DNA from 4 places in the Rhizobium sp. BK098 genome. Region 4 is predicted to be linked to each of the others. Evidence: predicted binding sites of a transcription regulator. Region 4 holds the regulator's gene; each other region holds the start of a gene.
The links. Region 4 encodes PhoB, which activates phosphate uptake and scavenging genes when phosphate is short. Its sites were predicted from a motif close to TGTCATNNANCTGTCAT; they were not measured.
Positions count from the first base shown of each region.

Region 1: a site for PhoB is predicted at 1,894-1,910, ahead of FHT73_RS16035 (NAD-glutamate dehydrogenase). Genes of this name have one in related genera too.
Region 2: a site for PhoB is predicted at 3,448-3,464, ahead of pstS (phosphate ABC transporter substrate-binding protein PstS). Genes of this name have one in related genera too.
Region 3: a site for PhoB is predicted at 2,925-2,941, ahead of FHT73_RS12130 (Orn/Lys/Arg decarboxylase N-terminal domain-containing protein). Genes of this name have one in related genera too.

Region 1 covers NZ_JACHYY010000005.1:342,539-348,009, reverse strand. Annotated here, with positions in the region: gene leuS (leucine--tRNA ligase) at 1-72, opposite strand, end outside; gene FHT73_RS16045 (YggS family pyridoxal phosphate-dependent enzyme) at 272-931, shown strand; gene pdxY (pyridoxal kinase PdxY) at 951-1,826, opposite strand; gene FHT73_RS16035 (NAD-glutamate dehydrogenase) at 2,121-5,471, shown strand, end outside.
Region 2 covers NZ_JACHYY010000002.1:263,946-269,416, forward strand. Annotated here, with positions in the region: gene pstB (phosphate ABC transporter ATP-binding protein PstB) at 1-357, opposite strand, end outside; gene pstA (phosphate ABC transporter permease PstA) at 387-1,238, opposite strand; gene pstC (phosphate ABC transporter permease subunit PstC) at 1,249-2,220, opposite strand; gene pstS (phosphate ABC transporter substrate-binding protein PstS) at 2,297-3,322, opposite strand; gene FHT73_RS06140 (cupin domain-containing protein) at 3,575-3,931, opposite strand; gene FHT73_RS06145 (O-acetylhomoserine aminocarboxypropyltransferase) at 4,072-5,355, opposite strand.
Region 3 covers NZ_JACHYY010000004.1:15,329-20,799, forward strand. Annotated here, with positions in the region: gene FHT73_RS12125 (GNAT family N-acetyltransferase) at 1-501, opposite strand, end outside; gene FHT73_RS12130 (Orn/Lys/Arg decarboxylase N-terminal domain-containing protein) at 523-2,880, opposite strand; gene FHT73_RS12135 (adenine deaminase C-terminal domain-containing protein) at 3,011-4,789, opposite strand; gene FHT73_RS12140 (LacI family DNA-binding transcriptional regulator) at 4,779-5,471, opposite strand, start outside.
Region 4 covers NZ_JACHYY010000006.1:117,471-122,941, forward strand. Annotated here, with positions in the region: gene argF (ornithine carbamoyltransferase) at 1-865, opposite strand, end outside; gene FHT73_RS16990 (aspartate aminotransferase family protein) at 939-2,138, opposite strand; gene FHT73_RS16995 (GcrA family cell cycle regulator) at 2,563-3,099, shown strand; gene phoB (phosphate regulon transcriptional regulator PhoB) at 3,189-3,872, opposite strand; gene phoU (phosphate signaling complex protein PhoU) at 3,904-4,617, opposite strand; gene pstB (phosphate ABC transporter ATP-binding protein PstB) at 4,669-5,471, opposite strand, start outside.

The DNA.
Region 1 (5,471 bases), on a different contig from region 4:
GACCTTCTCTTCGTTCCATTTTTCCTGCCAGCGGGGCTCGGCATCGCGCGGATTATAACGTTCGCTAGTCATCTGTTCTTGTATTCCGGAAAATCATGGGAAGTAAGGGGTGACCTTCACCACGAAACCACCCAAGCGTCAAGTTTAGCAGCCGCAGCAAGTGCCTTATCTTGCAATGCAAAGCCGGATTCGGTCGCATTCGCCCTTGGCAAAGCCTGCGAGCCTCATTACTGCAAAGTTTGAGAAGCAAGCCAAATATCGAGGCGAGAAGATGGAACTTCAAGAGCGCTTGGACGAAGTCCGTTCCCATATCGCGGCTGCCGAGCGTCAGGCCGGCCGAGCTGCCGGCTCTGTGCAGCTCGTTGCCGTTTCCAAGACCTTCGATGCCGATCAGATCCGCCCGGCGATTTCGGCCGGCCAGCGGGTGTTTGGCGAAAACCGCGTGCAGGAGAGCCAGGGCAAGTGGCCGGAGCTGAAGACCGAAACGCCCGGGATTGAACTGCATCTAATCGGGCCGCTGCAATCGAACAAGGCCGCAGACGCCGTGGCGTTGTTCGACGTGATCGAAACCATTGACCGGGAAAAGATAGCGCGAGCCATTGCCGATGAAATCAAGCGGCAGGGCAAGGCCATTCGGCTCTACGTGCAGGTCAATACCGGGTTAGAGCCGCAAAAGGCAGGTATTGCGCCCGACGATACGGCCAGTTTCGTCGATCTCTGCCGCAAGGAGCTCGGGCTCTCCATAGACGGCCTGATGTGCATCCCGCCCGCCGACGAAAATCCGGGGCCGCATTTTGCCCTGCTTGCAAAGCTCGCCAAGCAGGCCGGCGTCGAAAAGCTCTCCATGGGCATGTCGAGCGATTATGAAATCGCAGTTGCTTTCGGCGCGACCAGTGTTCGCGTCGGCTCGGCGATCTTCGGCGCGCGATAGGTTAAAAAAGCTCTGGCCGTTACTTTTTCCTGCGTTGTGCAGGATGGACAAGGTGGCGTAGCTGCACCATCGCCATCGGTGTCGATAGGCTTGCGGAATCGACAGCCAGCGTCAGCTCGTTGCTGCCGCGCTTGACGGCTCGTGCCAGCACCTCGAAGACGCTGGCCGTCGTCAGCTGCAATGCCCGCTCCTCATCCATCCCCGAAAGCAGGCGCGACAGGAAGACTGCAGACAGGAGATCGCCGAGCCCATTCGGTGCGCCTTCGACGCTGCGATGCTCGGCAAGCAGCGCGTTTCGGCCGCTGAGATAGAGGTTCCCGATACCACCGGCCATCATCGGAACGGCGGACGTCACCAGCATGCGCGACGGTCCAAGCGCGAGCGCCGCCTCCATGATGGCGTTGTTATCCTCGAGCGGCGCTCCCGCCAGCCAGGCAAGCTCATAGCGGTTCGGCGTTGCGAGCGACGCCAGCGGGATCAGGTGGTCCCGGATCGCTTCCGCTGTCGCCTGCTGCACATAGAGCCCGCCGGCATCGCCGATGACGGGATCGCAGGCATAGAGAATATCCGGGTTTTTCTCCCGCAGAGCCGTCACCAGCCGGGCGACGGCATGCGCCTGGGCGGCGTTGCCGAAGTAGCCCGATAGGACGGCCTTGACCTCGGAAAGCCAGGGTGCGGCGATAAGATCGTCAATCGCATGGTCGAAATCGGCTTCGTTGAAGGTTAGCCGCGTCGAGCGGCCATGGCCAGGGTGCCATGGCAGAACGATGGTCGGCAGCGCCCAGACCGGATGGCCGAGTGTTTCCAGAGCAAAGACTGCAGCGCGATTGCCAACGGACCCTCGAACGACATGACTGGAAATGACGATAACGGCGCCGGCCGACACTTGCGACATGATTGTGCTTTCAGTTCAGGGCTTCAAACTGCAATGGCGCAAGTTGATGATCCCTTTCGCGGCACTCTGTCAACCGCCCTTCACAGAGTCATGAAAACCTCTGTTGACGGGTCGATTCCGCCAATTTCTCGCCGATGAAGCCTGTTTTTCATCAACATCGCCGTTTTCGGCAAGTTTTTTCAAAAAAACCGACCAAAATCAGTCCGAAACGAACCAAATTCGCATTCTTTTTGCCAGTTTTTTCGCTAAACCTTCTGCTACTGTCGTCAAAGTTCGAAAATCGGGAGGAATTTCATGGCGCCCAAGACTAATCCGAAACGGGAAAAACAGATCGAGGCGGCACGCAAGATTGCGGCTGCGACAGGCGAGGCACATCTCGATCCCGAAATCCTGTTTGGCCGGGCGAGCAATGACGACATGGAGCTTTACAGCCCGGAGATGCTGGCACTTGCCGCGGCGCATGCGGCCAAGGAGCTCGCAGCCTGGAGCGCCACGTCCCCCCGCGTCAGCATCGAGCAGATCGGCGGTATCGAACCCGATGGTGTTGCCGTCTCGATCCTTTCGATCACCGACCACAATATGCCCTTCCTTTATGAATCGATCATGGGCGAAGTGACCAGCAGCTATCGCGATCTCTATATGGCGGTGCATCCGATCCTGGTCATCGAGAAGGGCAAGCAGCCGAGCCTTTATTCCGCCGATCGTCCGAGCGATCCGGCCCATCGGGTCAGCCATATCCAGCTTCATCTCTCGCCCCTGACGACAGCTCAGGCGACCGATCTGGCCAAGCGGATCCAGACCGTGCTCGATCAGACGCATCTTGCCGTTTCCGACTGGAAGCCGATGCTGTCGCGCCTCGATACCGTGATATCGGAACTATCAACCTATGAGGCTGCCGGCCGCCGCAAGAATGATCGCGATGAGGCGCTTGCCTTCCTTGCCTGGCTACGCGACGGCAATTTCACCTTCCTCGGCATGCGCGAATATGTCTATTCCGGCAAGGGCGCCAACGCCAAGGTCGAGCGGGATCGCGGTACCGGCCTTGGCATTCTCTCCAATCCGGATGTTCGCGTTCTCCGGCAGGGCAAGGACGCCGTCACCACGACGCCGGAAATCCTCGCCTTCCTCGACGGCCCGGATTTCCTGATCGTCACCAAGGCCAACGTCAAGTCGATCGTCCACCGCCGTGCCTATATGGATTATGTCGGCGTCAAGCGTTTCGATGCTGATGGCAATGTCACTGGCGAGCTGCGCATCGTCGGCCTCTTCACATCGACGGCGTATACGAGCGCTGCCACCGAAGTGCCGTTGCTGCGCTCGAAGGTGCAGAAGGTCAAGGATCACTTCGGCTTCGATCCCACAAGCCACTCGGGTCGCACGCTCGAAAACACGCTGGAATCCTATCCCCGCGACGATCTCTTCCAGATCGACACCTCGTTGCTGGCAAGCTTCGCCGAGCAGATCAACGACCTGACCGATCGGCCGCGCGTACGCGTTTTGCCGCGCATCGATCATTTCGACCGCTTCGTCTCCGTTATCGTCTATGTCCCGCGCGAGGAATATGATTCCGTCGTTCGTGAAAAGATCGGCAATTATCTGAAGACCGTCTATGACGGCCGCGTGTCCGCCTATTACCCCGCCTTCCCGGAAGGCGGAGTGGCGCGCGTGCATTTCATTATCGGCCGCAGCGCCGGAAAGACGCCGCATGTTCCGCAAGCCAAGCTCGAAGAAGCGATTCGCGCCATAACAGCCCGCTGGGACGAACGCTTTGCCATGCTGGCAGGTCCAAAGGCGCCGAACATTTCCGTCAGCCAGGCCTTCCAGGAAGCCTTTTCGCCGGAAGACGCCTTTGCCGATCTGCCCGATATCATTGCCACGGCCGGCACCGAGCCGATCCGCATCGGCTTCTATATTCGCAAGGATGAAGCGGGTGATATTCTCTCGCTGAAGATATTCCATGGCGGCGGCAACCTGGCGCTGTCGCGCCGCGTGCCGCTGCTCGAAAATCTCGGTTTCAACGTTATCAGCGAGCGCACCTTCGATATCTACGTCACGGCCAAAGACGGCTCGACCGGCCATGTCGTCCTCCACGACATGGAACTCGAAACCCGCAGCGGCATGACGATCGATCTCGCTCGCCACGGCGCTGCCCTTGAAGAAGCCTTCCTCGCCGCCTTCGGCGGCACGATCGACAATGACGCTTTCAACCGGCTGATCGTCTCTGCCGATCTCTCCGCTCGCGAAACCAACGTGTTGCGCGCCTATTCTCGCTATCTGCGCCAGGCCGGTATTGCCTATTCGCAGGATTATATCGCCTCTACCCTGGATAAATATCCCGGGATCGCCGCCTCGCTCTTCCGCCTGTTTCACGACACGCTCGATCCGAAGCTCAGCGACAAGAGCCGCACGAAGAGGCTCCCGGAACTGCATGCTGCCATCGAAACCAAGCTTGCCGACGTACCGAGTCTCGATGACGACCGCATCCTGCGCCGTTACGTCAACGCCATCGACGCAACACTGCGCACCAATTACTTCCAGAAAAATGCGGACGGCACGCCTAAGGCCATGCTTGCCTTCAAGCTCGATCCGAAGCTGCTCGACGGCCTGCCCGAACCCCGGCCCTTCCGTGAAATCTTCGTCTACGGCGTCGAGGTGGAAGGCGTGCACCTACGCTTCGGCAAGGTGGCGCGCGGCGGCCTGCGCTGGTCGGATCGCGCTGAAGACTATCGCACTGAAGTGCTGGGCCTCGTGAAGGCGCAGCAGGTCAAGAACGCCGTCATCGTGCCTGTTGGCGCCAAGGGCGGCTTCTATCCGAAGAAGCTCCCGGTCGGCGGCAGCCGCGACGAGATCTTCAATGCCGGCCGCGAAGCTTACAAGACCTATATCCGCACGCTGCTGTCGATCACGGACAACATTTCCGGCGCCGATATTATCCCGCCGGCCGATACGGTCCGGCTCGATGGTGACGACCCCTATTTCGTCGTCGCCGCCGACAAGGGCACGGCCACCTTCTCCGACACCGCCAATGCCCTGGCGCAGGAAGCCGGCTTCTGGCTCGACGATGCCTTTGCGTCAGGCGGCTCGGCCGGCTACGACCACAAGAAGATGGGCATCACCGCCCGCGGCGCCTGGGAAACCGTGAAGCGCCACTTCCGCGAGATGGACATCGACATCCAGACGACGCCTTTCAACGTCGTCGGCGTCGGCGACATGTCCGGTGACGTCTTCGGCAACGGCATGCTGCTCTCTCCGAAGATCCGCCTGCTTGCCGCTTTCGACCATCGTGACATCTTCATCGATCCCGATCCGGACATGGACAAGACGCTCGCCGAGCGGCAACGCCTATTCGATCTGCCGCGCTCGAGCTGGCAGGACTTCGACAAGTCCGTTCTGTCGAAGGGCGCGATGATCATTTCCCGATCGGCAAAATCGGTCACGCTGACGCCGGAGGCGGTCGCAGCCATTGGCATCGACAAGTCGGTCGCAACCCCCTTCGAGATCATGACGGCGATCCTCAAGGCACCTGTCGACCTCCTGTGGTTCGGCGGCATCGGCACTTACGTCAAGGCGCCGTCCGAAACTGATTCGGAAGTCGGCGACCGCGCCAACGATCCGATCCGCATTACGGCTGAGGAAGTCCGCGCC
Region 2 (5,471 bases), on a different contig from region 4:
CTTCTGGAACACCATGCCGACCTTGGCGCGCAGATCGTTCAGATCGACGTCCTTGGTGAGGATATTGCGGCCATCCAGCAGAATCTCGCCCGCAACCGTTTGCCCGGGATAGAGATCGTACATGCGGTTGAAGGTGCGCAGCAACGTGGACTTGCCGCAGCCCGAAGGGCCGATGAAGGCGGTGACCGCGTTTTTGCGGATGTTCATATTCACGCTCTTCAGAACGCGATGGCCGTTCTGATAGGTGAAATCGAGGTTCTTCACCTCAAGTTTCGCCAGGCCGAGATCTGAGTGGGAAGCAGCATCCTTCCCCGGCTGTGCGTTGACGCTCTGGAAATTGCTGTCGCTCATGTTCATGGTCTCATTCCTATCGTTCGGCGGCTGCGTCACTGGCGGCGCCCACTCAAGACACGGGCAAGGATGTTAAGCGCAAGGATAGCAACGGTGATAATCAGCGCGCCCGCCCAGGCAAGTTGTTTGAGATCCTCGCCAGCATCGGCGGCGAGCGTATTGATCGCAACCGGCAGCGTGGCGATCGGACCGGTCAGGTCTGTATTCATGAATTTGCTGTAACCGGCCGTAAAGAGCAATGGCGCGGTTTCGCCGCTGATGCGGGCGATGGCCAGCAGGATGCCGGTGAGGATGCCGGTCCAGGCGGAACGGTAAACCACCATCATCATGGATTTCCAGCGCGGAGCGCCGAGCGCTGCAGTCGCCTCACGAAGCGCGTTTGGCACCAGCAACAGCATGTCCTGTGTCGTGCGGTTGACGACCGGAAGCGCGATCAGCGCCAGCGCAAGGATGCCCGCGATAGCGGAGTTGCCATGCATGGGCACGACCACCGCGCCGTAGACGAACACGCCGATAATGATCGAGGGCGCGGACAGCAAGATGTCGTTGAGGAACTTGGCAGCCTCGGCAAGTTTGCTGCCGTTGGCATATTCCACAAGATAGGTGGCGGCAAGAATGCCGATCGGCGCGGCGATCACGATCGCGAGACCCGTGACCAGCACGGTGCCGTAGATCGCGTTGATCAGACCGCCGCGCGAGCCTTGGGCTGGGATCGACATAGTGAACACGTCGAGGCTGAGCGCCGATATGCCGCGATAAAGCAGGGTCGCAAGGATCACGCTGAGAAAGAAGATGCCGAGGATGGCCGCGATGAAGCACAAGACCATCATCACCCGGTTCTTCCCATAACGCCTCGACACGAGGTTCTGACGAATTGCATTGTCCATGGTTTTTTCCTCAGTGCGCGTCGCCGCGGCCGATCATCCATCTCGCCAGCGCAAGCACGCAGAAGGAAAGGACGAACAGGAGCAGGCCGAGCGCAATCAGGCTCGACAATTGCAGACCGTCGGCATCGCCGAAATTGTTCGCGATCTGGGCGGAAATGGTGGTGGACGGCGAGATGATCGACGATTGCAGACGGCTCACCGAGCCGATAACGAAGGTGACGGCCATGGTTTCGCCGAGCGCGCGGCCGAGGCCGAGCATGATGCCGCCGACGAGGCCGCGGCGTGTATAGGGGATCAGGATGTGGCGAGCCACTTCCCATGTGGTCATGCCCATGCCGTAGGCGGATTCGCGCAGCATCGGCGGCACGGTGCTGAACACGTCGCGGGAGATCGCGGTGATGAACGGCAGGATCATGACGGCCAGCACGAGGCTTGCCGTCAGCAGGCCGACGCCCGGCGCCGGCGGCTGGAACAGCAGGCCGATCACCGGCACCTGACCGACAGTCCCGATCAGGAAAGGCAGGATATTGTTCTGCATCAGCGGCACGAGAATGAACAGGCCGACGATGCCATAGATAATGGAGGGAACGCCCGCCAGAAGCTCGATGGCCGTGCTGATGGGACGGCGCAGGCTGCCGGGGCAAAGTTCCGTGAGGAAGATGGCGATGCCGATGCCCAGGGGAACGGCAATCAACATGGCGATGAACGAACTCACCAGCGTACCGACTACGGCAGGGACGGCGCCATAGATATCTGCCGGCGCGCTCCACTTTGTGCCCCAAAGGAACGACAAGCCAAAGGTCTGAAATGTGGGCAAGGCATCGATGACAAGAACCACGAGGATCGCCAGCAGCAGAAGCACGACAAGAATAGCCGAGCCAAGCGTCATGAAATAGAAAATCCGATCCTGTATCCGGAATTTTCTGGTCGCGGCGGAGGTATTCACAGCCTGGAAGCCAGCCATCTGAGTCGCGTCAGCCATCGATTTCCCCTTGTCCTGTCACGAAAGGCGGACAGGGAAATACCCTGTCCGCCGCAACTTTTTCGCCTAGCACAAATTACTTCGTGCCGAAGTCCGTCTTCCAAGACTTCTCGACGATCTCGACAACATTATCCGGGACCGCAAGATAAGACAGCGCGGTCGCGTCCTTCTGGCCATGCTCATAGGACCACTTGAAGAACTTCAGTGCTTCTTCATTCTTAGCAGCATCAGCCGGCTTCTTATAGAGCAGAACCCAGGTCGAAGCGGCAATCGGCCAGCTCTTTTCGCCCGGCTGATTGGTGATGATCAGGTTGAAGTTCTTGGCCTTGGCCCAATCGGCATTGGAAGCGGCAGCCTTGAAGGTTTCCAGGCTCGGCTCGATAACCTTGCCTGCAGAGTTTTTCATCTTCGCGAAACCGATGTGGTTGGCGACGACATAGGAATATTCAACGTAAGAGATCGAGCCAGCCGTCTGGTTGACGGTGGTGGAAACGCCTTCCGAGCCCTTGGCGCCGAAGCCGACCGGCCATTCAACAGCCGTGTTCGAGCCAACCTTTTCCTTCCACTCCGGCGAAACCTTCGCCAGGTAGTCGGTGAAGTTGAAGGTCGTGCCCGAGCTGTCGGCGCGGTAAACAACCGAGATCGGCGTGGACGGCAGCTTCACTTCCGGGTTGAGAGCCTTGATGGCTGCATCGTCCCACTTGGCGATCTTGCCGAGGAAGATGTCGGCCAGCGTCTTGCCGTCGAGAACGAGTTCGCCCGGCTTTACGCCTTCGACGTTATAGGAAACGACGATACCGCCGGAGATCATCGGGAACTGGGCAATGCCGTTCTTCTCGAGGTCGGCGTCGCTCATCGGCTTGTCCGAAGCGCCGAATACGATGGTCTTGTCGAGGAGCTGCTTGATGCCGGCGCCCGAACCGACCGACTGGTAGTTGACGACGTTGTTCGTCGCAGCCTTGTAGCCTTCGGCCCACTTGGACAGAACCGGTGCAATGAAGCTCGAGCCAGCGCCCGTGATGTCGGCAGCGGAGGCCGAAGCGGACATAGCCGCGATAAGGCCTGCAGTCAGGCAAAGCGAACGGAGTTTCAGGTTAAGCATAATAGACTCACTTCCTCAAGTGAATGAAAGGATGGCGAGCAGAAGACCGGCGCGAGGCTTGCCATGGTAAACGAACCTCCCCGCCTGAAATCTCCCGGCGACAGCCTTGGCTCTAAAGACGCATTGTTTCAGTTTGATGACAGTTTAATGAAGCGGCAGTGACACAACCTGCGGCAATCATTGCGGCCGTTGCGGAACGGCGTGAATCAAGCTGCGCCAAAGGGCGCATGAACGCGAACTTCATGTTCTGATTCAAGAGCATCGTCGGAGACGGATCACGTAATCCTTGCGAGTCGTTTCAATAACTTCCCAGGTCCCCTTGAAGCCCGGCCTCAAGATAAGACGGTCGCCTGCACGCAGATGGAAGGCCTTTCCATCCTCACCCGTCACAATAGAATAACCGGAGAGGATATGGAAATATTCCCATTCGTCGTAGACGACCCTCCATTTGCCCGGCGTTGCTTCCCAGATACCGGCATAGAGGCCGCCGTCGGCCTCATCCATGCTCCACGTTCGGAAGATCGGGGCTCCCGAAATGAGGCGATCCGCGGCAGGCGCTCCGAGCTCGGGCTCAACGTCATCGACATTCAGTTGCACATAGTCTGCCACTCAGATCTCCCCTCGGTCACGTTTCGCCACATCAAAAATATCCGCGACCGCCAATCGGCGGTCGCGGACCGAGACAAACATGAAATTCGCCGAGATCAAAGAATCCCCGCTGCTTTTTCGGTTTCCTGCCGGTGCCGTCCTCAGATTTTCGCCAGCGCCTGCTCCAGATCGGCGATGATATCGTTGACGTCCTCGATACCGATGGAGAGACGCACCACATCCGGGCCGGCGCCGGCTGCGACCTTCTGTTCGTTGCTCAGCTGCTTGTGCGTGGTCGAGGCAGGATGGATGACGAGCGAGCGCGTGTCGCCGATATTGGCAAGATGCGAGAACAGCTGCAGGCCTTCGACCAGCCCCTTGCCCGCTTCATATCCCCCCTTCAGACCAAAGGTGAAGACGGAGCCGGCACCCTTCGGCGAGTAACGCTGCTGCAGCGCGTGGTTGGGATCGTCCTCAAGGCCGGCATAGTTGACCCATGCTACCTTCTCCTGCCCCTTCAGCCAACGCGCAACGGCAGCCGCATTGTCGGAATGGCGCTGCATCCGCAGTGGCAACGTTTCGATGCCTGTCAGGATCAGAAAGGCATTGAATGGCGAGATGGCTGGTCCGAGATCGCGCAGGCCCAGCACGCGGCAGGCAATGGCGAAAGCGAAATTGCCGAAGGTCGCATGCAGCACGATGCCGTTATATTCCGGCCGCGGTGAAGACAGCATGGGATAACTACCCGAGGCGGACCAGTCGAAAGTGCCGCCATCGACGATGATGCCGCCCATGGAATTGCCATGGCCGCCGAGGAACTTCGTCAGCGAATGCACGACGATATCGGCGCCATGCTCCAGCGGTCGGATGAGATAGGGGCTTGCGAGAGTATTGTCGACGATCAACGGTAGGCCATGCTTGTGCGCGATGGCCGCAATGGCGGCTATATCGACAAAGGTGCCGCCGGGATTGGCAAGGCTTTCGATAAAGACGGCGCGGGTGCGACTGTCGATCTGCGCTTCGAAGGTCGCAGGATCGGCGGAATCGGCCCAGCGGACCCGCCAGTCGAAACTCTTGAAGGATTGTCCGAACTGATTGACCGAACCACCATAAAGCCGTTTGGCCGCGACGAAATTGTCGCCCGGCTGCATGATGGCATGGAAGATGAGGAGCTGCGCGGCATGACCGGAGGCGACGGCCAGAGCCGCAGTGCCGCCTTCGAGGGCAGCCACCCGCTCTTCCAGCACGGCCTGGGTCGGGTTCATGATGCGGGTATAGATATTGCCGAATTGCTGCAATCCGAACAGCGCGGCTGCATGATCCGCATCCTGAAAGACGAAGGATGTCGTCTGGTAGATCGGCGTCGCGCGCGCGCCTGTCGCCGGATCCGGCTGGGCGCCGGCATGGATTGCAAGCGTGTCGAAACCTGGGTTGTTTGCTGGCATATCTTTCCTCCCGCCGGATTTTGTTCGTAACGGGAAAAGCATAACGCCTGGCATATGAAAGTTAACCGCGAACTTTGCCGTGCTTTTCGGCTCGCGGAAAAAACTTGCCATCTTTC
Region 3 (5,471 bases), on a different contig from region 4:
CTGGACCATCACGGTGTCGGCCCAGCGGCCGTAACGATAGGCAACCGCCGGCAGAAGGCCGACGCGAACGAAGCCGAAGCGTTCGTGCAAGGCGAGAGAGGCCGCGTTGTCGGCATCGATATAGCCGATCATCTGCCGGAAACCGGCCGCGGCACAGGCGTCGATCAGTCCGCGCATGAGCAGGCTCCCGACGCCTTGGCCAACATGGTCGTGATGCACATAGATCGAATGCTTGACGGTATAGCGATAGGCCGGACGCTTGCGGAACAGCACCACATAGGCATAGCCGACGACCTTCTCACCCTCGATCGCAACGACATGCGGGAAGCGTTTGTCCTTCAAATTCTTGCGCCGTTCGCGCAGATCGTCCGGCTGCGGCGTATCGCTATCATCAACTCCGGCCTCGACGCCGCGGTGAATATGGCGGCGATAGATTGCCAGCATGGCATCGACGTCGCTCTCCCGGGACGGGCGAACGATGATTGTTTTATCCTGCTTCATGTCCGAACCTGAATTCCAAGCCTATTCCGCGACGACGTAGGTATAGAGCCGGATTTTGCCGGCTGCATCAATCTCGCGATAGAGGCCTTGAATCTCCACCTCGAAACCGGGGAAGGTGTTGAAGCAGGTTTCAAACATCTTGAGATAGTCGATCATGGGCTTTGCCTGCTCCGTCAGGCGCTCGCCCGGCACGATGGTCGCAATCCCCGGAGGATAGACGACGAAGGGCGTCGTTGCGATGCGGCCGGCAATGGCGTCGATCGGCAGATAGTCGACATCGTTGCGAACAAGGCAACGTGCGGCATCGTGCGGCGACATGGCGATCGGCGGCAGGTGTTCGGCGGAAAACTGCTTTGTCTGCAGCGCGCTGACATCGGCCTGGCGGAAGAAATTGTGCATCTCAGCGCAAAGATCGCGCAGGCGCACGCCCGCATAACGGCCCGGACGGCGGCGATAGAATTCCGGAATTGCCTCTTCCAGCAGCGCATTGTCGTCATGAAGCTTCTTGAAGGCGACAAGGCCGCTGATCAACGTACCGGCCTTGCTGGCTTCGACACCGGGGGTGAGGAGGAAGAGCAGCGAATTGAGATCGTTCTTTTCCGCGACGATACGGTTTTCACGCAGATATTGCGCGACCACCGGCGCCGGTATGCCGTGTTCCGTGTATTTCCCCGTCCGACGATCAAAGCCCGGTGTCAGCAGGGTAAGCTTGTTCGGGTCCGTCATGGCAAAACCCGGTTCCATGCCGGAAAAGCCGTGCCATGCCGCATCGGGCGTCAAGTGCCAGAAGGCGGGATTGGTGGCGAGTTGGTCGGTCGCGACGCTTTCCCACGACACGTCATGCACTGCGCCTGGGCTCGATACATCCGGGATCGCAACGCGATCCGGCACGAAAGGCTCGAAGAACCAACGGCGTTCGGGACGATGCTCCTTCTCCTCGAATTCGCGACGCACGGCGCGGATTTTCTTGCGCAGCTCGATGCCGAGACGGATCGTGTCGTCCCAAAGCACTTCGCCCGAGCGCCCCTTCATCATCTGCGCGCCGACGTCGAGCGAGGCGAAGAGCGGATAGAAGGGCGATGTCGAGGCGTGCTGCATGAAGCTTTCGTTGAAGCGTCGGTGCTCCACGCGGCGCTTCTGGCCAGTGATGTGCCTGTCCTTCATGTGGATCTGGGAAGCCTGTGAGAAGCTTGCCAGCTGCTTATGGGTGGATTGCGTGGCGATGATGCCCGGCGCATCCGGCCCGAGGTCGGAAAGACCCATGGCAAAGCGCCCGGCATAAAGCGGATGAAACTTCATGAAGCCGGCCCAGGCCTCGTCGAAAAGGATGTAATCGCAGAGATGTCCAATCCGCTTGAGAATCATCTCGGCATTGTGGATGGTGCCGTCATAGGTGCACTGTTCCACGACCGCGACGCGGAACGGGCGAGGCTTCTTGTAGGCTTCCGGATCTTTCACCAGCGGATGGGTGCGGATGCGCTCGCGCAGCGCCTCCTCGTCCATTTCAGCGAAATCCATGGGACCGATCAAGCCATAGAGATTGCGTCTGGTCGGCAGATAGACCGGAATGCCGCCCGAGATCATCAGGGCGCCGTGATGGGCGGCCTTGTGGTTGTTGCGATCGAACAGCACGAGGTCGCCATCGGTGACGAGCGCTGAGAGCGCGACCTTGTTGGACGTAGAGGTGCCGTTCAACACGAAATAGGTCTTCTCGGCGCCGAAAATCTTGGCCGCTTCCTTTTGCGCGGCAAGCGCCGGCCCTTCGTGGGTTAGGAGGTCGCCGAGGTCGAGCACGGAATTGTCGAGGTCGTCGCGGAAGACCGCCTCGCCCAGATGCTCCATGAAGACGCGGCCGATGGGGCTGCGGCTGTAGAAGATGCCGCCGTTGTGACCGGGGCAGGTCCAGAGGTGATTGCCTTCCTCGGCATAATCGACCAGCGCACCGAAGAAAGGCGTCTTCAGCGTTTCGGCATATTGCTTGAGCCGGCTGATGAGGCTCTTTGCGATGAAGGCGGGCGTTTCTTCCGACAGGAAGACGTAGCCGTCGATAAAATCGAGCACTTCGACCGGCACATCCTCGAAGCGCTTGCGCCGGATCAGCAGGATGATGGGAAATTCGAGGCCGCGCCGGCGCATGAGGTTGATAAGCGAAGCCGTCTTGCCTTCAAGACCCTTCTTGCCCCAGTCGACCAGCATGCAGCCGATGGCAGCATCGGTCTGTACGGCGATCTCGGCGTCTTCGAGATTGCGCGCGCGCACCACCTCGAAACCGGAGCGTTCGATCTCCTCGACGATCTGATTGTAGCGGGCACCCTCCAGATCCTCATTGTCAAAGGTTGGCGTCGCGAACAGAAAGTTGAAACGTCTGAAATAATCCATCTGGGTACCCGCTCCTGATTTGGCATGAGGTGTCGGCGTATTTCATGACATGGATGTGACAGAATAGAGGACGTCCACTGCGGTTCGGATGTTCTCCTAAATCGGCAATATTACCGTTTGGCCGGTGACCTCAGTTTCGGCTTTTAGCCAGAAGCGGTCTGATGTCCCGGGTAGTTCCGTCGGTCAGCCCGAGATCGGTGACATGCGGGCCGGGATTGCAGGCAAGGCTTGCTCCGACGACTGCCTTGAAGGTGCGAATGGGCGGCATCCAGTCAGCGATCGCATCGGCTGCCGCGCGCAGCTTGGCGAAATCATCGGCCACGTCCTTTGCGGGCGCATCCGACAGCAAGCCGCAGACGGGCAGGGGCAGAACGGCTGTAACCCTGCCACCGGCGGCCGTTGCCATGCCGCCGCCAGCCTCGATGACGGCATTGGCTGCCGCAGCCATGTCCGCGGGGTCGCGGCCGAAGACGGTAAGATTATGGCTGTCATGCGATATCGTCGTCGCAAGCGCGCCGCGCCAATGGCCCCAGTCTTCCAGGATGCCGATCACGGGCGTCGGGTCCTTTCTTCCATGGCGGTGGATGGCCGCCATCAGAAGCATGTTATCAGGCAGAACAAGCTTGCCGTCTTCGACCTTGACGGCTGCCTCTCCCCATTTTGTAAACCGCGGGCTGACGACGGTGTTGACACGAGCTTCGGTCATACCAGGCAGAGTGATGGTGAAGTCGGCGGCAGAAAGCCTTCCGAGTTTTACGGTGTCGCGATAGGCATCCGAGGACACGCCCTTGCCGCTTCCAATAAGATTGCCGTCTCTGGCAACTTCACGCCCCGATGCATAGACGCGGTCGACCACGATCCTTTCCAGATCGGAGAGGATGACGATGTCGGCGCGGCGGCCGGGCGCGACCAACCCCAGATCATAACGGTTCAACCACATGGCGGCGTTAAGCGTGGCGGCGCGGACGGCATCGACCGGCTTCATGCCGTAGCCTATGAGGCGCCTCAGAACCGATGACATCGCGCCGTCATTCACGAGATCGTCGGGGAAGACGTCATCGGTGCAGATTGTCAGCGTTTGCGGCAGATGAGGCAGCTTTTTCAGAGCCTCGATCACGCCGGGCAGGACATAGTCGTGGGAACCGCGTAGCTCGACGGTAAGGCCCGCCCGCAATTTCGCCAGCAAGTCCTCGCCTGAGGTGAGTTCGTGATCGGATTGGATGCCTGCGGCAATAAAGGCCTGCAATTCCGCGCCTTCGAGGCCGCGGGCATGACCGCAGACGCGCTTGCCGCTCGCAAGTCCGGCTTCGACGATACTGCGCATCGGCTCGCTTCGCTCAAGGACGCCGCGCATGTTCATTACTTCGGCGACGCCGGAAATCTCCGGCCAGCTCAGCATGGTCGACATTTCGCCCGAGCGGAACTCCGCGCCGGCAAGTTCCAGGCCGGGCGCCGAAGGCACGCAGGACGGCGCCAGTGTCAGGAAGCGCAGCGGCAATTGCCGTGTCTCCTCAAGCGCCCAGCGAATACCATCAAGGCCAGCGACGTTGCCGATTTCATGCGGGTCCCAGCAGACCGTCGTCGTGCCCTGGGGAACGACCGTTTCGGCATATCGCCTCGGCGTCACCATCGAGCTTTCGACGTGCATATGCGTGTCGATAAATCCGGGCGTGATGAATCGTTCCGAAGCGTCGATGGTCTGCTTTGCGTCCCTCCTTGTCCCCAAGGCGTGGACGCTTGCGATCAAGGGGCCAACAAGCCCGATATCGGCCGGTCTCATTTCCGAGGTCGCGACATCGACGAGCGTTCCGCCGGTAATCAGCACATCGAACGGCTCAAGCCCCAACGCCGCCCGCACGGCACGATCGCGCAGCTCGGACGAATGGAGGTCGTAGGGTTCATTCGGCATGTCTGCCTCCCTTGGCAAAGGCGGATGGGTGCGCGGTGGATTGCCGTAAGACAAGTTCCGTTGGAAATATTCGGCTGGTATCAGTTTCTCCGGCAACGAAGGCAAGCGCGTGGTTCGCCACCGTTTCCAGATCCTGTCGAACTGTCGTGAGCGGCGGGGAGACGATTTGAGCCCACATCAGATCATCAAAGCCGGTGAGCGACATGTCTTCCGGAATGCTGCAGCCTCTATCTTTGACGGCGATGGCAAAGCCGATGGCGAGAGCGTCATAGGCGGCGGCGCAGGCTGTAAAATGGCGGAGATCGAGTTCGCGTCCGAGGACGCTGCCGGCTTCGAAAGTCGCATCGCTATGTCGCAATGCCGGTTTGACGCCGGCCTGGCGGAAGATGTCGCACATTCCCTCGACGCGCTCGCGTGCCACCAGCGAATTTTCCGGGCCGGCGAGGATGAGAAGCCGGTTATGACCGAGCTCGAGCAGATGGCGGGCGATGAGACGTCCACCCTCGCGATGATCGCTGGCGGCGACATTGCCTGTTGTGGCGGCGCTGTCGATGACGGCGACCGGCACCGGGACATCCGCCGGCGCAATCGTCGTCCCGCGCGTCGGTATCACGATCAGCGCATCGACGCCGCGGGTGATCATTGTCCTGATTTCGAATTCCTGCTGCTGCGGATCGCCCTG
Region 4 (5,471 bases):
TTTCCGCCTCATCGAAGACAACGGATTGCGGACCGTCGATCACCTCGTCCGTCACCTCTTCGCCGCGATGGGCTGGAAGGCAATGCATGAACAACGCGTCTTTGCCGGCCTGTGCCATCAAAGCCTTGTTGACCTGATAGGGCTGGAAGACGTTGTGACCGCGTGCCCGGTGTTCCTGATTCATGGAAACCCAGGTATCGGTTACCACACAATCGGCGCCGGCGACCGCACGGTCTGCATCATGCGAGAGCATGATTTCGGCGCCCTCGTTGCGGGCCCAGTTCAGATAGTGATCCTTCGGCTCGGAACCAAGGGGTACCGCCATATTCATGCGATAGCCGAAACGGGCGGCCCCTTCGATCAGCGAATGCAGCACGTTATTGCCGTCGCCCGTCCAGGCAAGCGTCTTGCCCTTGATCGGGCCGCGATGCTCTTCGAAGGTCATGATATCGGCCATGATCTGGCAGGGGTGCGTATCGTCGGTCAGCGCATTGATGACCGGGACGGTCGCATGTTCCGCCAGCTCCAACAGGCGGGAATGATCGGTGGTGCGGATCATGATCGCATCGACATAGCGCGATAGCACTTTCGCCGTATCGCCGATCGTCTCGGCGCGGCCAAGCTGCATTTCGGTGCCGGAGAGGAACAGCGTCTCGCCGCCGAGCTGCCGCATGCCGACGTCGAAGGAGACACGGGTTCGGGTGGACGGCTTCTCGAAGATCATCGCCAGCATCTTGCCGGCAAGCGGCCTGTCGGCCGTGCCGGCCTTCTGCGCGCTCTTTCGGACGATCGCGTCATCGATGATGTTGCGCAAATCGGCAGCCGGAACGGCAGAGAGATCGAGAAAGTGTTTCGGAGAAGCCATGTCCTTACCTGTGCTCCAGAAAAAACAATAACGCCCGTGTGGGGCAGGAACGCCCCGACAGCGGGCGTTAAATTCAAGCCGATTTCTTGGTGCGGGCAGCGCGCGCGCGCTCGGCGGCGCGCTCCAGGCGGGCGAGACCTTCGCGTGCTTCCTCGGGAGTGACGACCAGCGGCGGCAGCAGGCGGATGACGTTGTCGCCGGCCGGAACGCCGAGCAGATGCTCGGCACGGATCGCCTGCAGCAATTCCGCCTGCGGAATGGCCGCTTTGATGCCGAGCATCAGGCCTTCACCGCGAACGTCCTCGATGATGTCAGGAAAACGATCCTTGAGCGAGGCGAGCCCCTGGCGGAAGACCAGCGAGACATCGCGCACATGCTGCAGGAAGCCTTCGGCAAGCACGATATCGAGAACCGCATTGCCGACTGCCATGGCAAGCGGATTGCCGCCATAGGTCGAGCCATGCGTGCCGGCCTTCATGCCGGAAGCGGCTTCCGCCGTCGCAAGGCACGCACCGAGCGGGAAACCGCCGCCGATACCCTTGGCGACCGCCATGATGTCAGGCTTGATACCGGACCATTCATGGGCAAAGAGCTTGCCGGTACGGCCGACACCACACTGTACTTCGTCGAGGATCAAAAGCAGGCCGTGCTCATCGCAGATCTCCCGCAGCCCGCGCAGGAATTCGTTGGTCGCCGGGCGGATACCGCCCTCGCCCTGCACCGGCTCTATCAGGATAGCGCCCGTCGCATCGGTAATGGCGGCGCGGACGGCGTCGAGATCACCGAAGGGCACCTGGTCGAAGCCCGGTGCCTTCGGGCCGAATCCTTCGATATATTTTTCCTGGCCACCGGCGGCGATCGTTGCGATGGTGCGGCCGTGGAAGGCGCCTTCGAAGGTGATGATATGGAACTTCTCGGGATGCCCCTTGGCGAATTGATAGCGCCTCGCAGTCTTAATGGCGCACTCCAGCGCCTCCGCGCCCGAATTGGTGAAGAACACCTTGTCGGCGAAGGTCACTTCCGTCAGCCGCTTCGACAGCTTCTCCTGGCCGGGCACCTCATAGAGGTTGGACAGGTGCCAGACCTTGTCGGCCTGCGCCTTCAGCTCGGCGACAAGATGGGGATGAGCATGACCGAGCGAATTGACCGCGACGCCGGCTGCGAAATCGAGGTAGCGTTCGCCATTCTCAGTGACCAGCCAGACGCCCTCACCTCGCTCGAACCGCAGCGGAGCGCGCAAGTAGGTGTCGTAAAGCGGCGTGGTCTCGGCCATGGCCATATCTCCTGATCACAACTTTAAGGACCGATCGCTTCCATTTGATGAAACGGGTCCGAAAAAATCAAAAATGCCGCCTTGCGGCGGCTTGGGCACTATTGATGTTTTGCACCGCGATGTCAACAAAACTGCCGTTTTAGCAGGTGCGAGAAAACGCTTGCCGGCAAAAGAGATGCGTCGGGCGGCGCCTATGGCAGAAATGCCACGCCCGGACAGCAAGTTGGGGAAAACCTCGAAATCGATTCCTCAAGATTCCCGCGACTCTTGTCACGGAGTCAGCCTCACACTAGGTTAAAAACCAATTGCTAGACTGCATGCGGCGGAACTAGTCACCACAATTTTAGAGCGTTTCGCGCCTCGATACCATGCGAGGCAATGGTGAGGGATTCTGCCATCGGAAACGCGACAGCGGAGACAGGGCATGAATTGGACAGACGAACGCGTCGAGAAGCTGAAAAAGCTATGGTCCGAAGGATTGAGCGCCAGCCAGATCGCTGCGCAGCTCGGTGGCGTGAGCCGTAATGCCGTCATCGGCAAGGTGCATCGCCTGAACCTCCCCGGCCGAGCGAAGGCGGGCGGCGCGACAACCGCAGCGCGCACGCCGAAGCGCAGCGCAGCGGCACCTCGCGCTGCGACCTACGGATCGCGCGTTGCTACCCGCACGGTGGTTGCCCGCCAGCAGGGCGCAACCATGCTGAAGGAAGAGATCGAGATCGATTCCGTCAACGAAATCCAGTATCGCCCGGCATCGAACGTCGTCGTTCCGATCTCCCGCCGCCTCGGCCTGACGGAACTGACGGAGCGCACCTGCAAGTGGCCGGTCGGCGATCCGCTGAAGGACGATTTCCATTTCTGCGGCAATGAGAGCCCAGATTCATCGCCTTACTGCACCTACCATCAGCGCCTGGCCTACCAGCCGGTGCATGAACGGCGTAGGCCGGCCCAGCCGCGTGGCTGAGAAGCTTGATGACTGAGATAAAGAAACGGGCCCTTGAGGCCCGTTTTCTGTTTCCGCCGCTATGTTGATGCCTGATCGGGTATCCCCGCTCAGGCCTCCATGGAGTAGCCCGCGCCGCGAACGGTGCGAATGACATCCTGCATATTGGAGAAGTTGAGCGCCTTGCGCAGGCGGCCGACATGGACGTCGACCGTGCGTTCGTCGACGTAGATATCGTGACCCCATACGCCGTCGAGCAGCTGCGAACGCGAGAAGACGCGGCCCGGCGAGGACATCAGGAACTCCAGCAGGCGGAATTCCGTCGGCCCCAGCCGCACTTCGCGGCTCTTGCGGTGAACGCGATGGGTTTCGCGGTCCAGCTCGATATCGCCGCAACGCAGCACCGTGGAGAGAACCTCCGGGCGGGCACGCCGCAGCATCGCCTTGACGCGAGCCATCAGCTCCGGCGTCGAGAACGGCTTGACGACATAATCGTCCGCGCCGGTCGAAAGCCCGCGCACGCGCTCGCTTTCCTCGCCGCGGGCCGTCAGCATGATGATCGGCAGGCGCTCAGTCTCCGGCCGCATACGCAGCCGGCGGCAGAGCTCGATGCCCGATACGCCGGGCAGCATCCAGTCGAGGATCAGGAGATCGGGGATGCGCTCCTGGAGACGCAGCTCGGCCTCATCGCCTCTGAGGATCGTGTCGACCTCGAAGCCTTCGGCCTCAAGATTGTAGCGCAGCAGAACGCTGAGCGCTTCCTCGTCTTCTACAACAGCAACTCTCGGAACCATGCGCCTATGGTCTCCTTTCTTCGCTTTCGGATTATTCGGTCACTGCGCCGACGGTATTGGCGGTATCGTCCTTCGGGCGCTCGCCTTCCGGCTGCGCGCCCGTCGCCATGTAATAGATCGTCTCGGCGATGTTGGTGGCATGGTCGCCGATGCGCTCGATGTTCTTGGCGCAGAAGAGAAGATGCGTGCAGGTGGTGATGTTGCGCGGATCTTCCATCATGTAGGTCAGCATCTCGCGAAAGAGCGAGGTGTACATGGCGTCGATTTCCTCGTCGCGTTCGCGGATCGATACGGCCTTGTCCGGCGAGCGGGTCGCGTAGACATCCAGAACTTCCTTGAGCTGGCTCAGCGCCAGTTCGGAGAGATGCTCGATGCCGCGGGCGAGACGGCGCGGGACACCGGTGCCCTGGACGGCGATGACGCGCTTTGCGGTGTTCTTGCCGAGATCGCCGACGCGCTCCAGATCGGATGCAATGCGGATCGAGCCCATGATTTCACGCAGGTCCGCCGCCATCGGCTGACGGCGGGCGATGGTAACGATCGCCTTGTCGCCGACTTCGCGCTCGGCATGGTCGAGAACGACGTCGTCGGAGATGACCTTCTGGGCCAGGGCAGCGTCGCTATTGACCAGCGCGCGTACGCTGTCGCTAACCATCTGCTCTGCCAGGCCGCCCATTTCAGCAATGCGGCGCGTCAGGAACTTCAGGTCTTCGTCATAGGCAGAGAGAATGTGAGTGGAGACCATTTTTCTATCCTCAAGGTGAACTGTGTGAAATGAGCCGCGCGCCTGACATCATCAACCAAAACGGCCCATGATGTAATCCTGCGTGCGGAAATCGTCGGGATTGGTGAACATCTTATCGGTGTCGTTCTCCTCGACCAGATGGCCGAGATGGAACATTGCGGTACGCTGCGAGACGCGGGCTGCCTGCTGCATGGAATGCGTCACGATGACGATGGTGAAATTCTCCCGCAGCTCGTGGATGAGATCCTCGACCTTGGCGGTCGCGATCGGATCGAGCGCCGAGCATGGCTCGTCCATCAGGATGACCTCCGGACTGACCGCGACGGCGCGGGCGATGCACAGACGCTGCTGCTGACCGCCCGATAGACTCGTGCCGGCATCATGGAGCCGATCCTTGACCTCGCCCCAGAGACCGGCCTTCTGCAGGCTGGTCTCGACGATATGCTCGAGATCGGCCTTTGAGCGATGCAGGCCATGGATGCGCGGGCCGTAGGCGACGTTCTCAAAGATGGACTTTGGGAATGGGTTGGGCTTCTGGAAGACCATGCCGACGCGGGCGCGCAACTCCACCACGTCGATGCTGTCGTCGTAGACATCCTGATCGTCGAGCGTGATCTTGCCAGTGACCCGGCAGGTCTCGATCGTATCGTTCATGCGGTTGAGGCAGCGCAGGAAGGTGGACTTGCCGCAACCGGAAGGGCCGATCAAAGCCGTGACGGTATTGGCGCGGATCTTCAGATTGACGTCGAAGAGCGCCCGCTTGTCGCCGTAGAACACAGAAACGTCCTGGCCGATCATCTTGTAGGGGATCGTCATCATCTTCCTGGACAATGCTTTTTCGCTGGCGGCTTCCG